Regions from separate parts of the Bacillus sp. AFS053548 genome, predicted to be linked through region 1. Evidence: predicted binding sites of a transcription regulator. Region 1 holds the regulator's gene; each other region holds the start of a gene.
What was found. The regulator Rex, encoded in region 1, represses fermentation and respiration genes when NADH is low (regulators of the CRP and FNR family bind a similar motif). The targets are predictions, from matches to a motif close to TTGTGAAATATTTCACAA.
Positions count from the first base shown of each region.

Region 2: a site for Rex is predicted at 3,145-3,162, ahead of pflB (formate C-acetyltransferase). Genes of this name have one in related genera too.
Region 3: a site for Rex is predicted at 4,397-4,414, ahead of ric (iron-sulfur cluster repair di-iron protein). Genes of this name have one in related genera too.

Region 1 covers NZ_NUHI01000031.1:2,683-8,727, reverse strand. The annotation lists gene groL (chaperonin GroEL) at 1-1,345, opposite strand, end outside; gene groES (co-chaperone GroES) at 1,405-1,689, opposite strand; gene CN946_RS16935 (CPBP family intramembrane glutamic endopeptidase) at 1,964-2,635, shown strand; gene CN946_RS16930 (redox-sensing transcriptional repressor Rex) at 2,676-3,302, opposite strand; gene abc-f (ribosomal protection-like ABC-F family protein) at 3,464-5,389, shown strand; gene tsaD (tRNA (adenosine(37)-N6)-threonylcarbamoyltransferase complex transferase subunit TsaD) at 5,606-6,045, opposite strand, start outside.
Region 2 covers NZ_NUHI01000023.1:25,586-31,630, forward strand. The annotation lists gene pflA (pyruvate formate-lyase-activating protein) at 1-723, opposite strand, end outside; gene pflB (formate C-acetyltransferase) at 804-3,029, opposite strand; gene CN946_RS11715 (ATP-binding protein) at 3,416-4,309, shown strand; gene CN946_RS11720 (vWA domain-containing protein) at 4,329-6,045, shown strand, end outside.
Region 3 covers NZ_NUHI01000028.1:53,427-59,471, forward strand. The annotation lists gene CN946_RS16305 (DUF4397 domain-containing protein) at 1-568, opposite strand, end outside; purine riboswitch at 907-1,009, shown strand; gene ade (adenine deaminase) at 1,042-2,763, shown strand; partial or broken gene CN946_RS16315 (Crp/Fnr family transcriptional regulator) at 2,881-3,569, shown strand; gene ric (iron-sulfur cluster repair di-iron protein) at 3,618-4,325, opposite strand; gene CN946_RS16325 (hypothetical protein) at 4,710-4,931, shown strand; gene CN946_RS16330 (hypothetical protein) at 5,185-5,409, opposite strand; gene CN946_RS16335 (hypothetical protein) at 5,619-5,849, opposite strand.

The sequences.
Region 1 (6,045 bases):
GCACCGGAGATTCAAGTGCACGTAATACGATGTTGATACCTGTTGCTACGTCACCTTCTGCTTCGATTGCAGCTACTTTATTGTATACGCTCATTAATGCAGTACCACCACCTGCTACAATACCTTCTTCAACTGCAGCACGTGTTGAGTTTAACGCATCTTCAATACGTAATTTACGTTCTTTTAATTCAGTTTCAGTTGCAGCACCAACTTTGATTACTGCTACACCACCAGCTAATTTAGCTAAACGCTCTTGTAATTTTTCGCGATCAAATTCAGAAGTAGTTTCTTCTAATTGAGCACGGATTACGCCGATACGTCTTTGGATAGCTTCAGTTTCACCAGCACCTTCAACGATTGTAGTGTTTTCTTTTGTTACTACAACTTTTGAAGCACGACCTAATTGAGTGATGTTAGTTGTTTTAAGATCTAATCCTAATTCTTCTGTAATCACTTCACCGCCAGTTAAGATCGCGATATCTTCTAACATTGCTTTACGACGGTCACCGAAGCCAGGAGCTTTAACAGTAACTGCATTGAACGTACCACGTAATTTATTTACGATGATCGTTGCTTGTGCTTCACCTTCAACATCCTCAGCAATGATTAATAGTGGCTTACCTTGTTGAACAACTTGCTCAAGTACTGGTAAGATTTCTTGAATGTTTGTTACTTTTTTATCTGTGATTAAAATATATGGATTTTCTAATTCAGCAACCATTTTCTCTGAATTTGTAACCATGTAAGGAGAAGAGTATCCACGGTCAAATTGCATACCTTCTACTACTTCTAACTCAGTTGTGAAACCTTTTGATTCTTCAAGAGTAATAACTCCATCATTACCAACACGCTCCATTGCTTCAGCAATTAATTGTCCAACTTCTGGATCCGCTGAAGAAATTGCAGCAACTTGTGCGATTGACTCTTTACCTTCAATTGGTTTTGAGATTGTTTTTAATTCTTCGATTGCTACAGCAACTGCTTTTTCGATACCTTTACGGATACCCATTGGATTTGCACCAGCAGTTACGTTTTTAAGACCCTCACGAATCATAGCTTGAGCTAAAACTGTCGCAGTTGTTGTACCGTCCCCAGCAACGTCATTTGTTTTGCTAGCAACTTCAGCAACTAATTTTGCACCCATATTTTCAAATGCATCTTCTAATTCGATTTCTTTTGCGATTGTAACACCATCATTTGTAATTAATGGAGACCCGAATTTTTTCTCAAGAACTACGTTACGTCCTTTTGGTCCTAAAGTTACTTTTACAGCATCAGCTAAAGCGTCTACACCACGTAACATTGCGCGACGTGCTTCTTCACCAAATCTAATGTCCTTTGCCATGAAAATGACCTCCTTATAATATAAAAAATATATTTTTTAATTTAAGTATTTTTATTTTATTAACCTATGATTGCAAGTATATCGTTTTCGCGAAGTACTAAGTATTCAGTACCACCGTACTTAACTTCTGTTCCTGAATATTTAGAGAAGATAATGCGGTCACCTACAGATACTTCTAAAGCTACGCGCTCACCATTTTCAAGTACTCGGCCAGTACCTACTGCAACAACTTTGCCTTCTTGTGGCTTTTCTTGTGCACTACCTGGTAACACGATACCACTAGCAGTTTTTTCTTCAGACTCAACAAGCTCAATTACAACACGATCACCTAATGGCTTTAACATGTGTAATACCTCCTCAATAATCAAATCATTATTTTTTAGCACTCATGTATATTGAGTGCTAACACAATTATTAGTTTAAATAATATCAAAAAATTTTGCAAGCCCGAAGCAGGCACTTTTCTTGTCGAAATTTAATAAGTTTTTTTCTTTACAATCAAAAGTAAAATAAAAAGTGAAAATTTCTTTTAAGAAACAAAAGAAACGAGTAAAATAATGTACGTGTTGTTATAAACCTTTGGGTTATGAAAAATATCAACACAAAGGAGCTAACGTATTGAAAACTAGAGATTTATGGATTTTATTAACGTATGTCGTTCTTCAATATTCAGCGGTATTTGGGGTGCCCTATTTATTAAATAGTAACTTATACGTTGGAGTAGATCAGAAAACAGCTTCTCTTGAAGCGGTGGCATTATGGGGTTGTATTAGTTTCGTAAGTGGATTAATTATTATTCTTATCTTATTACATAAGCCCATTTATGAAGGAATAAAGAATCTAAAAACTAATTATCGTACAATAATAAATTGGGTTATTTTAGGTTACTTCATAACAATGCTAACTCAAATTGTTTGTAATTTAATTTTAATTTATGTATTTGATTTAAATAAGGGCTCAGAAAATACTCAAAATATCATAAACATCGCTAAGCTTAACCCGGCTTTTATTATCATCCCAAGTCTGGTTGCACCAATTTTAGAAGAGATTATTTTTCGACGAATCATTTTTAGAAGGCTTTATAATCGATTACCATTTATTATTTCTGCTGGGATTAGTTCAGCGATCTTTTCGCTTATGCATGGAGACTTGCCCTTCTTTTTATCTTACTTTCTAATCGGTTTTGTATTTTGTTATCTGTATAAACGAACAAACTCAATTATGGTACCAATCTTAACCCATATGTTAATGAACTCTTTTGTCGTTTTTCAGCAGATCAATTTACATTAAAAACCCCCAAGTTTTTGGGGGTTTTTATTTTAATATGAATTTATTGTTGTAAAAAATATGCCAATGTTTGAAGTTCAACTGCTAAGTCTATATGATGAATGCGAATATGTTCTGGTACACTAATTCGTGCAGGTGTGAAATTTAAAATTCCTCTAATATTTTTTCCTTTTAATCGATCAGCTATTGATTGTGCTACAGGTGCAGGAACAGTTAAAATAACGATTTGAATATCTTCATTCATAACTTCCTCTAGATGATCTAGATTATAAACGGGTACTCCACCTATTTCAGTACCTATTTTATTTGGATCAATATCAAATGCCATCTCAATTTTTGTATTATTATTTTTTATAAAATTATAATGTAAGAATGCAGTTCCTAAATTACCAACACCAATTAATGCAACTTTCATAACTTCATGCTGGTTAAGCGCTTTCGAGAAAAAAGTTAATAAATAATTTACGTTATAGCCATAACCTTTTTTACCAAGTGCTCCAAAATATGAAAAATCTCTTCTGATTGTAGCGGAATCTACCTTTACTGCTTCACTTAACTCTGCTGAAGAAACTCTTTGTTTACCTGATAAAGACAAATTCTTTATAAAACGGTAATATAAAGGTAGACGTTTAGCAGTAGCTTGTGGAATTTTAATTTGTTCCGAATCCATTTTTTAATCCCCCACTTACTGTAATTCTTTTTACTATGGTGTGTAATTTGACTTTATTTTAGTAATAAAGTACTTGTTCTAATGTAAAATATACACTATATTTAAGAATTTTGACAGTCTACAGTTACATAGATAAAAAATTTTGCAATGAGGTGTTATCCATGATTCTTTTACAAGTAAATAATGTCTCAAAGTATTTTGGTAGTGACATTATACTTTCAAATATAAAATTAGAAGTTCAAACGAGTGATCGAGTTGCCATTGTTGGACGTAATGGTGCAGGAAAATCTACATTATTGAAAATCATAGCAGGTGAAATATCCTATGATGGCGGTGAAATAAATAAACCTAAAGACGTTACTGTAGGCTACCTAGCCCAAAACTCTGGTTTACAAAGCGATAAAACGATTTGGGAAGAATATTATTCTGTATTTAATCATTTAGTAGAGATGCAGGATAATATGAGAAAATTAGAAGTTAAAATGACTAGGGAGGATGTCTATTCTAATCAAGCCGTTTATGACAAGGTTATGAATGAATATGATCATCTTCAATATACATTCAAAGAAAACGGTGGTTACCAGTTTGAAGCAGATATTCGTTCAATAATTAGTGGTTTAGGTTTTAGTAATGAAGATTACGAAACAAAAATTTCTTCGTTAAGCGGTGGACAAAAGACAAGACTGGCATTAGGTAAGCTATTATTAACGAAGCCTGATTTGTTAATCTTGGATGAGCCTACGAACCATTTAGATATTGACACTCTTAGTTGGTTAGAGCGCTACTTACAGTCATACCCTGGTGCAGTATTAATCGTTTCCCACGATCGATATTTTCTTGATCAAGTTGTTAATATTGTTTATGAAATATCTAACCATAAGCATCAACGATTTGTTGGGAATTATAGTAAGTACCTTGAACTAAAGGCAGCTCAATATGAACAAGAGTTAAAACAGTTCGAAAAGCAACAAGAGGAAATCTCTAAACTTGAAGATTTTGTGCAGCGTAATATTGCGCGTGCTTCAACTACTAAAAGAGCTCAAAGTCGTAGGAAACAATTAGATCGAATGGTTCGATTAGACAGGCCACTTGGTGACGAGTCTTCGGCTAATTTTTCATTTACAATTGAAAAACAAAGCGGTAATGATGTGTTGTCTGTACAAGATTTATTTATTGGCTATGATCGTATCCCAACAATCGATCATACGATGAGATTCGTACTGAATCGAGGGGATAGTGTCGCATTAGTCGGTCCAAATGGTGTAGGTAAATCGACATTACTTAAAACGATTATTGGAGATTTAGAAAAATTACAAGGAACGATTGATTTTGGTGCAAATGTTTCAGTTGGTTATTATGATCAAGAGCAAGCAAAACTAACTTCTAATAAAAGAGTATTAGACGAACTTTGGGATGATTATCCATTAATGGCCGAACAAGAAATTCGAACAATATTAGGGAACTTTTTATTTTCTGGAGATGATGTGACAAAAATTGTTACCTCTTTAAGTGGTGGAGAAAAGGCTAGATTAGCTTTAGCTAAGCTTATGATGAAAAAAGCTAATTTCTTAATTCTTGATGAACCTACTAACCATTTAGATTTAGATAGTAAAGAAGTGTTAGAAAATGCTTTATTAGATTACCCTGGAACGATTTTATTTGTTTCTCATGATCGTTACTTTATGAACAGATTATCCACAAAAACTTTTGAACTAGCAAAAGCAGGATTATCAATTTATTTGGGTGATTATGACTATTATCAATTTAAGAAAAACGAAGCATTTGAAAAAGAACAAGCAGAAAAAGAGGCTACATTATCACAAGTTAAACAATCTTCTCAACCAATTTCTGATTATCAACAAGACAAAGAATTGAAGAAAAAAATCCGTCAAACTCAGCGCCGTATAGAGGAGATTGAAAGTAATATATCGCAATTTGAGCTTGATATAGAGACGATCGAACTAGAATTATGTAAGCCAGAAGTTTACGGTAATTTTCAATTAGTACAAGAATTAACAAATAAGAAAAATGATATCGAAGCTAAGTTAATAGACCTAATGGAAGAATGGGAGAACTTACAAGAGTAATGACTAAACGGATAAGCTTTTTGCTATCCGTTTTTTCTTATCTACATATTTATCCACATATATTCAATTATCATTTAGCTTTTACACAGGTTTATACACATTATCCACAGCAAAACAGTAATGTTATACACAATTTTGTACACATAGTTTAATAAGTTTTTAACAAATAAAAAGTACTTATCCACATTTTATAAAAAAATTGTGAATAAGTACTTCTTACATATTCTCTAAATCCAAACCTGGATTCCCGTTTAATGCCAAATTACCTAGTTTCCCTTGTTTTAAACGGATAAATGCAGCAGCACCAATCATCGCAGCATTATCTGTACAAAGTGATAGTGGTGGTATAACTAATTCTATATTACTCAAAGCATTCATCTCTTCTTGTAATGTAGCTCTCAACCCTTTATTAGCTGCAACTCCTCCGGCTAATAAAACTTGTTTTACATTATATTCTTTTGCAGCTTGAATTGTTTTTGTAACAATTACTTCAATTACACTCTCTTGGAAGCTTGCTGCGACATCAGCTGGTGATACTTCCTCGCCTCTTTGTTCAGCATTATGCATATAATTAATAACTGCTGACTTTAATCCACTAAAACTAAAATCATAGCTTCCCTCTTCTAACCATGCTCTAGGAAAAGGAATAGTTGCAT
Region 2 (6,045 bases), on a different contig from region 1:
AGTTAATAGTTGATAAGCATGATTAACACTTTCATTTGATGGTGGTTGAATATCTTTTAAAGGATATTTTAATCCTAATGCTTCCCATTTATAGACTCCTAATTGATGATATGGTAAAATTTCTACTTTTTCCACGTTACCTAAAGTGTTTATAAAACTACCTAGTTTTATTAGATCATCTTCTGAGTCGGTGATCCCAGGAACTAAGACATGCCTAATCCAAACCGGAATATTTTTCTTGCTCAAGTATTTTGCAAAATTTTTAATTTGCTCATTTGATTTTCCCGTAAGTTTTATATGTCTTTTTTCGTCAAAATGCTTTAAATCTAATAATACTAAATCAGTGTATTCTAATACTTCGTCTAATTTTAAAAGAAAGTTTGGCTCAGTGCTGAAACATCCACCCGATGTATCAATCGTTGTATGAATCCCACTTTTTCTACAAGATTTAAACAGTTCTAATAGAAAGTCTAATTGTAATAATGGTTCTCCACCACTAACCGTAACACCACCTCCAGATGATCTCATAAATGGAATATACGTCTTGATATCCTTCATTAATTGATCAACTGACATTTCTTTGCCTGCTCCAATTTTCCACGTATCTGCGTTATGACAATATTGACATCTTAATAAACATCCTTGCGTAAAGATTACATATCTAAGACCTGGTCCATCGACAGTTCCACAAGTTTCAATTGAATGTATATTTCCTGAAATCATTGTCATTCTCCTCCTCATTTAGTAAAAACATTCAAGCCTAGTGAAGCATGTCCCCCACTAGGCTTGAAAAACAGAGATTATTACATAGAACCGTGGAAAGTTCTATTTATTACGTCAATTTGTTGTTCCCTAGTTAGTTTTATGAAGTTAACTGCATAACCCGAAACTCTAATCGTTAATTGCGGATATTCTTCAGGATGTTCCATTGCATCCATTAATGTTTCTCGATTGAATACATTTACGTTTAAGTGATGACCACCTTTTTCTGTATATCCATCTAACATTGCTACTAAGTTTACTATTTGTGTACTCTCGTCCTTACCTAAAGCTTTTGGAACGATTGAAAAAGTATTTGAAATTCCATCTTGTGCATCTTCGTAAGGTAATTTCGCTACTGAATTTAATGATGCTAGAGCTCCATTTGTATCGCGACCATGTAACGGATTGGCACCAGGAGCAAATGGTTCTCCAGCTTTTCTTCCGTCTGGTGTATTCCCTGTCTTTTTACCATAAACAACATTAGACGTAATCGTTAGCACTGATGTTGTATGAATTGAATTACGATATGTTTTATGCTTTCTTACTTTTGCCATAAAGCTTTCAACAAGTTCAACTGCAATATCATCTACGAGATCATTGTTGTTCCCGTATTTTGGATACTCTCCCTCAATTTCAAAATCAACAACGATTCCATTCTCATCTCGAATTGTTTTAACATTTGCATGCTTAATAGCTGATAATGAATCAGCACATACTGACAATCCTGCAATACCTGTTGCCATAGTACGTTTTATATTTGCATCATGTAACGCCATTTCAATTCGTTCATAGCTATATTTATCATGCATAAAGTGGATACAATTTAATGTATTAACATATAAGTCTGCTAACCAATCTAATAAAACGTCGAACTTAACCTTTACTTCCTCATAGTCCAGATACTCAGATGTAATCGGAGCATACATAGGTGCTACTTGAGCTTTTGACTTTTCGTCTTTACCACCATTAATCGCGTATAACAATGCTTTAGCAAGATTTGCACGTGCGCCAAAGAACTGCATTTGTTTACCGATTGTCATAGCGGAAACGCAACATGCAATACCATAATCATCACCATAATCCGGACGCATGATATCATCATTTTCATATTGAATTGAGCTAGTTTTAATTGACATTTTAGCACAATATTGTTTGAATCCATCTGGTAGTTTTGATGACCATAAGACAGTTAAGTTAGGTTCTGGAGCTGGTCCTAGATTATCTAAAGTATTTAAAAAACGGAATGAGTTCTTTGTTACAAGTGGACGACCATCTATTCCTATTCCACCGATTGACTCTGTTACCCAAGTAGGATCGCCTGAAAATAATTCATTATAATCAGGCGTACGAGCAAACTTGACTAATCTCAGTTTCATTACAAAGTGATCGACTAATTCTTGTGCGTCTTGTTCAGTTAAAGTACTTTCTTCAAGATCTCTTTCTATATAAATATCCAAAAATGTTGAAACTCGCCCTAAGCTCATAGCTGCTCCATTTTGCTCTTTTATTGCTGCTAAATAGCCAAAATATAACCATTGGAAAGCTTCTTTTGCGTTTGTTGCAGGTCTAGCAATATCAAACCCATGTTTTGTTGCCATTTGTTTTAATTCATTTAATGCACGGATTTGTTCATTTATTTCTTCACGATCTCTTATTACTTCTTCTGACATAACACTTGTTGTTTTATTTAAAGTATCAATTTTATCTTTAATCAGTCTATCTACCCCATATAAAGCTACCCTTCTATAGTCACCTATAATTCTTCCACGCCCGTAAGCATCAGGTAGACCTGTAATAACACCAGAACTTCTTGCTGCTTTCATTTCTGATGTATAGGCATCAAATACGCCTTGATTATGTGTTTTTCGATATTCTGTAAATATTTTGCTTATTTCATCATCAACTTTATATCCATAAGACTCGCATGATGCTTCAGCCATTCGAATTCCACCGAATGGTTGTAATGATCTTTTAAACGGTTTATCTGTTTGGAATCCAACAATTTGCTCTAATTCTTTCTCTAAGTATCCTGGTTCGTGTGAAGTAATCGTAGATACAATTTTCGTATCCATATCTAAAACTCCGCCATTTTCGCGTTCTTCTTTAGATAGTTTAAGTACTATATCCCATAGTTTATTAGTTGCATCTGTTGGTCCTAAAAGAAATGAGTCATCCCCAACATAAGATTTAACATTTTTTTGAATAAAGTCCCTTACATCAATCGTTTGTTCCCATCGTCCAGTTTCAAATTGTCTCCATTGTTCCATCGTATTACTCCTCCTCTTTTTGCATATAATACAGAAAGTTAATTAAGTATATAACAGATTACGTATCTAATTTAACATACGATGAACTGAAACAATCGTTTGTATTATGAACATATTGTGAAACATTGAACAAATTAGTTGCAAAGTTAACTCATATAAACACTTAATTCTTTCCACTAAATTACAGTTGCTTCATATATATAGTAATTCACTCTGAAAACTTTCCTGTTAAACGACAAACTGTTATACTCAAAAGATAATAACTGTATTAGCAATTTCATGTGAATTTGTGGACAAGACATTCACAATCCAACTATGCGATAATACAATGGTTAATACACAAATGCATAATCCAATTGAACAATGTTTATTTAAAGGAGTAATTTATGAATACAAAACTAAATCTTTCTAGTTCGATTAATGAAAAATTAAATTTAATATATAATGAACAAATTCAAAAAGTTCTAAAAGAAGAGCAATTATTAATCGGCACAAAACAATATGTTTCTCAAGACAAAACGATTTTAGAAGATGCTATTACTGCCCTTCTTCTTGGTAAAAATATTTTATTAAAAGGTCCAACAGGAAGTGGTAAAACGGTTTTAGCTGAGACTCTTTCAAAATTGCTTTATCAACCGATGCATAGCATAAACTGTTCAGTCGATTTAGATATAGAAGGTATTGTTGGATACAACACAATTACCTCTAATACGAACGGATCTGAAGTAGTATTCATCGATGGACCTTTAATGAAAGCAATGAAAAAAGGTCATATTTTATATATTGATGAAATTAACATGGCTAAACCAGAAACATTACCATTACTACATGGTGCACTTGATTATCGAAAAATGATAACAAATCCATTCACTCAAGAAGTAGTAAAAGGTGACGAAAACTTTAGAGTAATCGCCGCAATAAATGAAGGATATGTAGGAACAAGCGAATTAAATGAAGCTTTAAAAAATCGCTTCATTATCATAGATGTTCCATATATTAACGGGGAATCATTACTTCAGTTATTAAAAGATGAATCTGAGCTTAAAGATGAAGACCTACTAAAGAAATTCACAAGCTTTTCAAGTGATTTAATTCCATTAGCAAGTGAAGGCAGAATTAGTGAAGATGCAGCAAGTATTCGAGGTGTTCTTGACGCATGTGATTTATCTGTTCATATACCAGTACTTCGAGCAATTGAACGTACAATTATCGCTAAATTAAGTGATGACATTGAGCGCGAGACTGTTAGAGAACTAGCAGAAAGTTATTTTCTTTCTTGAAATGAGTGATGATTAACATATGAAACAAATCATTTTTAACAATAAAAAAATCGACGCTTCCACTTTTCTTCAAATGGAAAATTTATCGATTTCTCTTTCGAAAGATCGTAGTTCATTTTTAGAATTTGATTTTCAGGCGTATTACGACGATGAAGAACAAAAATTTACTGTCAGTCATTTTTGGGATACACAAGAGCATAGTACACAGTTACAAGGTTTGAAATCAGATGTGTACTTAAAAGCTTTAGGTAATAAACATTACTCAGATTTTAGTGAATTTAAAGAGACACTAAAGGAATTACAAGAAACTCATTTAAAAAGTTTTTTCACACAATTATTTGTCCTTCTTGAGGATATCCGGCTTGAAGAGTTAATTATTCATCAAAGATCAGGTACAAGACAATTATTTTCTACTAGAAGAAATATATATAGACATTATTTTCAATCACAATTCAAAGCAAATGAAATGCGTAATTTCCAATTAGATCAATTATTTTGTTTAATTTATCTTTCACTTACTTCTACTCAATTAACTTATCAAACGAATGAACAACTCGAGGATATTTTACCCATCCTCTTCCAAGCGTTTGAAGCTAAGAAAACAAGTGATATTTCTTCCATTGTATTTAGAGTGCAGCAGAGACTACTCTCACTGTATAAGGAAGATATGATTCACACATATTTTGGCTATTTACCGTTAAATAAAATTAACGAATTAGCTTTATGTAATAGTAAGGTAAAAGAGCTTCAAAATGACGACCAGCAAGAGGGTCTTGATGAAAGAAATAGCGAAGATGAAAGATTATCAACCTGGCATAGAGAAAGTAAAAATAATGAAACAGATGATAATTTTTTACGATTTGAAGTTGAAAGTGGTACAAAAACTTCTATTAAAGCTAATTTTGCACGAGAAGAAGAGGCCGGCGATCAGGCAATTGCAAATGCATTTGGTTCCTCCAAACAAGGAGAGAATAAAAAGTCAAAACAAACTGATTCTTATGAGGCTACGAATTCATCCTCTTCACAGCAAAATCCTTTTGGTAAATACAATAGTAATGTTTCTATCAAATATAAAGAAGCAATTGGACAAACAGTTACCGAAAAGAAACAGTATTCTACATTGTCATCAATGGTATCTAAAGATGTTAAAGAACTAAGAAAAACGATAGAAAAATCATTAGAAAATAAACAAAATGCACCTACTGATAAATACTATGGTAGGTTAAATAAAAAATGGATTCGACTTTTCACTGAAGAAAATCCAAAAATGTTTTATAAAAAACAAACTGAATCGAAAGAATTAGATGCTGTTTTTTACTTATTAGTTGATTGCTCGGGATCGATGTTTAATAAAATGGATGAAGTGAAAAAAAGCGTCATTCTATTCCATGAAACTTTAAAACAATTAAAAATCTCTCATAGTATTAGTGGCTTTTGGGAGGATGCTTCAAATGCTACAAAAGAAAACAAACCAAATATTTTACATCAAGTCATTCCGTTTTCAAGCTCTTTATCACCTTCAGTAGGTCCAAATATCATGCAGCTTCAAGAAGAAGAGGATAATCGTGACGGCTTAATGATTCGAATTGTTTCAGAAGAGCTCGCTAAACGTTCGGAAAAGCATAAATTTTTGCTCGTATTTACAGATGGCGAACCTTCAGCATTAGATTATTTCCAGGATGGGATTATCGATACGCATGAAGCAGTTAAACAAGCTAGAAAACTTGGAATTGAGG
Region 3 (6,045 bases), on a different contig from region 1:
TGATCATTTTCGTACCCGTTAATCGTATTTCCAAATTAACTGTCATAGGCGATATAGGCAGATATTCTGAGGCTTTTCGGTATGGGACATTTGGGAAAACAACATCGCCTTCACCAGCCTTTACTGCGAAATCTAGATTTGGTGAATTAGGGGATAAATTTATAAAACGGATTTTAGCTTCGCCTTTAGGCAAGGTATGATTATCCATATATGAAAACAGAGAAATTTGGTCTAAGTTATAACCAATAGCTATCGTATAATTTTGTTCAGCAAGTAAAGATATTTGTTCTGAATGAATTGGTTTTGATTGATCATTAGCTTTAAAAATTTCGACAAAGTGTACCCCGGAAGGTAAAGCTAAATAGTGAGTTGATTCTTTAAAAGTTAAATTCGAAATAAATTTTGTGCGATTAATATAAATGTCTAAGCTTATTTTTTTAGGTAAAACGTTAACGAGTCTTATAAAAGCTAAATTTTGCTTTATTATTTTGTCCTGTTTAATACTTATTGGTGCATCATTTTTTATTAGCCTTTGGAACGAATCAAATCGATTAAAATTAACTTGCAACAAATTGTCCTCTTTTTTTGAATAGGATGAAAAATGATTAAAAATATTAGGGTTTCTTCGATTTTTTTGTACGACTTTGTTCAAACTACATACCTCCTATGATTACCATCCTACGATCCCATTTAAAATAGTATTCATTAACGAGAATATTATGAATTATTTTATATTTATAACCCTTAAAATAGTTATTGCTTTTTAGAGTCAAAATTTAATAGAATACTATCAATATAGTTTTTTACAATTAAATAGTAGCTAATTAAGTTTATTCACTTTAAATTAATTGAGTCAGTATAAAGACAACTTCCTAAAACTTGTTTTTTCGTCTGAGCCCTAAAAAATAAAGTAATTCTTAATACGCTCGTATAATTTTGGAAATAACCGGTCCAAAAGTTTCTACCAAGCTGCCGATATAGTTTGACTACGAGAGATATGACATAGCATATTCTCTCCTATATATTTAGGAGGAAACAAACATGAATCTACATGAAATGAAAACGTCAACAAAAGCTGAAAAGGCTGATTTTTTAATAATAAATGGGAAAATAATAAATGTTTTTACGAAAGAAATAATAGAAGATTCAATCGCAATTACAAATGGAATAATAGTTGGAATAGGTGATTATGAGGCTAATGTAGTAATAGATGCTGAAGGGAAATATATATCACCTGGCTTTATTGATTCCCACGTTCATATTGAATCATCAATGGTTTTACCTAGTGAATATGCGAGAACTGTACTACCACATGGAGTAACAACTGTTATTTGTGATCCACATGAAATCGCAAATGTTTCTGGAGTGGATGGAATTAAGATGATGTTAGACGCTTCAGAAAATATTCCGTTAGATGTTAGAGTTATGTTACCATCCTGTGTACCTGCAACCTCATTAGAGCGTGGGGGAGCCATACTTTATGCAGAGCATTTAGAGCCTTTTATGACACATCCGAAAGTACTTGGCTTAGCTGAAGTAATGGATTATCCTGCAGTTATGTCGATGGAAAAACAAATGATCGATAAATTAAAATTAGCTCACGCTTATCAAAAGCCAATTGATGGTCATTTAGCTGGGTTAACTAAAAATGAAATAAACACATACTCGTATGCAGGTATTTCAACTGATCATGAATGTACAAATGTCCAGGAAGTAATGGAAAGACTGAGAGCAGGGCTATATGTTGCATTTAGAGAAGGGTCCGCTGCAAGAAATCTAAGTGATTTATTACCTGCAGTAAATGATCGAAATGAACAGCGAATTATGTATTGCACAGATGATAAACATTTAGACGATATCATGAAAGAAGGTTCGATTGATTTTTGTATTCGAACAGCAATCGAATATGGAATTGACCCAGTGACTGCCTATTCGATGGCAACATTAAATCCAGCAACATGCTATGGTTTAAAACAAAAAGGTGCAATTGCTCCTGGATATGAAGCAAGCTTAATATTTTTAAACGATTTAGAATCAGTAGAAGTTGCGGACGTATGGTGTAAAAATGAGTTTATCGTTAAAAACAAACAAATTAGTAAACTAATTAAAAATGAAGAGTCTAATTTAATTAATTCAAAAGTAAGCTTAGGGGATCTAAAGATTGAAGATCTTGAATTAAAAACAGACTCAAAAACGCTTGCAAATATAATTGAAATTAATCCGAATAGTATCGTAACAAACCATTTAATTGAAAAATTATCAAGTGAATATACTCATTTTATTCCAAGTGTCGTCGAAAACTTATGTAAAATAGCAGTAATAGATCGCTATCATTCTGAAAAAGAGATTGGTCTAGGTATTGTTAAAGGTTTAAATTTAATTGAGGGAGCAATCGCTACAACCATTGCTCATGATTCACACCAACTAATCGTTGCCGGTATGAATGATTATGATATGTATCTTGCAATTAAAACAATTGAAGAAATGAACGGTGGAATTGTAGTCGTATCATCTGGAAAAGTAATTGCCAAATTATCATTACCGATTGGCGGTTTAATGAGTAATAAATCTGCTGAAGAAGTAGAAGCAGGTTTACACCAAATTGAAAAATCATTACTTCAAATTAGACCAATCAATACATTTAACGCGTTCTTAACATTATCATTTCTAGCGCTACCTGTTATTCCGAGTATAAAACTAACTACTAAAGGTTTATTTAATGTAAATGAATTTAAATTTATTCCGGTTTTTCCTGGTGAATAAATATAATAAAATGTAGACTCCTATAAAGGGGTCTTTTTTTGTTAATTATATAAAGTAGATAGGTAAATACTTGTATTTAACGAAGTAGAAGGAATTTTTTATAGAGGAGTATATTGAATGTCAGATGTGATTTTTAATCATTTTAAAAGAGTACCACTTTTTAAAGATCTTTCGGATGAAGAGCTTCAATCGATAGTTGATATTTCACATATGAGATTATATAAAGCAAAATCATTTGTCTTTTTGCAAGGAGACAAACTTGATCGCGTGTTTTTTATACACTCTGGAAAAATAAAAATACATATAACTGATCAGTCGGGTAGAGAACAAATTGTTTCGGTACCACGAACAGGTGAGATGTTTCCACATGTTGGTTTATTTCGAAAAGGAACCTTCCCAGCACATGCTGAAGTGCTTAAAACAGCAGAGTTAATTATCACACCAATCGCTGACTTTGAGCAAATTCTGATTAAATATCCTGTACTTTGTATTAAGTTGTTAAAGTTTCTTGGAGAAAAATAATTGATCTACAAGCTAGATTAGTTGAACAAACACTACATAATACATATGATCAAGTCGTCATGTTATTACTACGATTATGTAAATCGAATGGGGTATCTTTAGATGAAAATCACTATAAAATAACAACTCATTTTACGAATCGCGAACTTGCTAATATGATTGGTTCATCCAGAGAGACAGTAAATCGTACTATAAATCAATTAAGAAAAAAGGAATTAGTTAAAGTTGATTCAGAAGGTTTTTTTATAATAAAAATGGAAGAATTGCAAGCGGAACTTAACTAAAGAAGGAGCATGACTTGTCATGCTCCTTTATATTTTTATAAACTAGAATTAATTCTTAACAATTGCTCGTTTAAGCAATATATTATTTTCTAAATGGATATGTTGGAATGTGTCAGCCTCTAAAGCTTCAAGTCTTTGATAAACAAGGCGGTAAGTACCACAAGCTTCTTTTGGTGGAGTATAGTCATTTGTAATTTCACGTAATTCTTTTAAAATATCTCCAGCAGAACTGTGCTCATTTTCTAATTCGCCAACGACATTATTTAATTTCATGTAATTTTCATCAGTTGGGTTTTGTTCATATTCTAAAATCAATTTAAAATCCGTTGTTTCTTCCTTCCAAGTATGTGCCTCTAATTCAGTTTTTAAATCAAAGAACAACTTGTGTAATCTTACTAAATGAGGTTGCGTTTCTCCGTGAACACGCATTACTTTTGTTACATATGGACTTAATAGAGGTAATTCCTCATTTAAAAAACGATGATGATTGGTCACGATATGTTCGATTAAATCACTACTAGAAGCTTCTTTAAAATCAATTAATACTTCGTTTGATAATTTTTTTTCGTGATATAAGGTATTTAGTTTTGATAGAATTTCATCTTTTGAAAGTTTTTTTTCTTCAATCGCTTCGATTAAAGGTCTATTTCCACCACAGCAAAAATCAATTCGATAAGTTTTAAATAGATCACTTGCCTTTGGGAATTCAGTTACAATCTCACTAATTTTAGAGAACTCATTAAATGGTTGATTCATTTTAATACCTCCATAAGATTTTTGTTGTTTTGTTTTTCTAAAAAAAGAATACCAAATAGATAGATATAAATTTGTGATATAAATCACAAATTGAGTTTTTTTAGGAATAAGAATAATAAAAAACATAAACAAATAAAAAATAATATGATTAATACAATTATTTCAGTAAGTTAAGCCAACAATAAAATGACTCAAGAAAAATACTTGAGTCATTTTACTATTTTGAATTCATTTGTCAATTTGTAATCAAGATTATACTTGTATGATTAATTTAATTAAAATCTACGAAATTTTATATTGAAGAATTTGAAGATATATTTGTATTAAGGGCAGTATATAAAAGTATTTATGACGATCAATTCTAAAGGTTAAGGAGAGATTTAAATGGAAGATAAAATTGATTTTTCAGAAAAAATACATATAGGTGAATTAATTGCGGTTTCTAATGTTTACGGTTTAACTCCATATACGCTTCTTTTAGAGCTTGAAAAAGGTAATATTGAAGTTTTCCTTTCTTTAGATGAATTTAACTCAAAATACAGTGACACAACAGATCTGGACTGGTGTCAATTGAATAACGGTAAAGTTTTTTCCAAAAAAGATTAAAGAGTAAAACGGTAATTGCTTTGAAATTTTAATTAAATACAGAAATAAGTTGTCATTCAAATAATTTTCATTACTTTAAATGTTCTTACACCTATGGATTCAGGTTCATCAATCTAACAATCAATCTTAAGTGGTAAAAGTTATAAGAGGTAAAAGAGAAGTAATTTGCGAAACATATTTTAATTTGATTTGATTGCTTCAGAGAGTTAATTTTACTTTTGATAGAATTTTTACGTAATACTTAATATTGTATTTAACTTCTTTTATTCAAGACGATCTCTCCGAACATGGCCAATTGATCATTATTTAAATTATCTCGATCTATATTTGGTAGAACAACTGATATCAGAAAATTAACTTCGCTGTTTAGCCGAGTGATTTCTTCTAATAAATGAATTTGTATTCCTTTCATTTCGTTGATTACCTCTAGAAACAAATCTTCCTTATTACAATTCAATTCATTATTTTTATTGCTCATATCAAACACCTCCAATGAAATTTATTCGTTGTAAATACTTCAATATCCTTTATGAATATTGCTTTTTTAATTTCATGAAAATTAAATTTTTACAATCAATTAGATTAATTGAATTTATTTAAGGGATTTACAATGCAATAAAATAAAAAAACTCAGCCAATAATTTTAGATTTTGGCATGAGTAGGATTATTTAATAAATACAACTAATTCATTCCCCAATATTTTCTTCAAACCACTCCTGAAGCTCTTTTAATGATGTAAAGGAGAAAATTTCTTCTCCGTTTTGCACGTTATCAATACCAGTGTTTCCTCTTAAAGTAATTTGTCCTTCTTCTCCAGAAATTAAAATTGCATAAGGGTGGTTTATGTTTATATATCTTGCATCTAAATCATTATCAATCCAATTCTTACTATTCAAAAATGCTTCGAAATGATCCATTTGTATTCCTCCTGTCGGTGATATTGTTCCAATTTTTAACAAAAAATAGACCTAAAATAATTATGGGAAAAATTAGGTTACCAGTAACAAAGAATAATCTTCATATATTCGGATGAATGTTGCTTTTGGTCATTCTTAGTACAATTGAGATTGGCCATTATGAAACCGATGTAATTTTTTGAATGCACAATTCCAT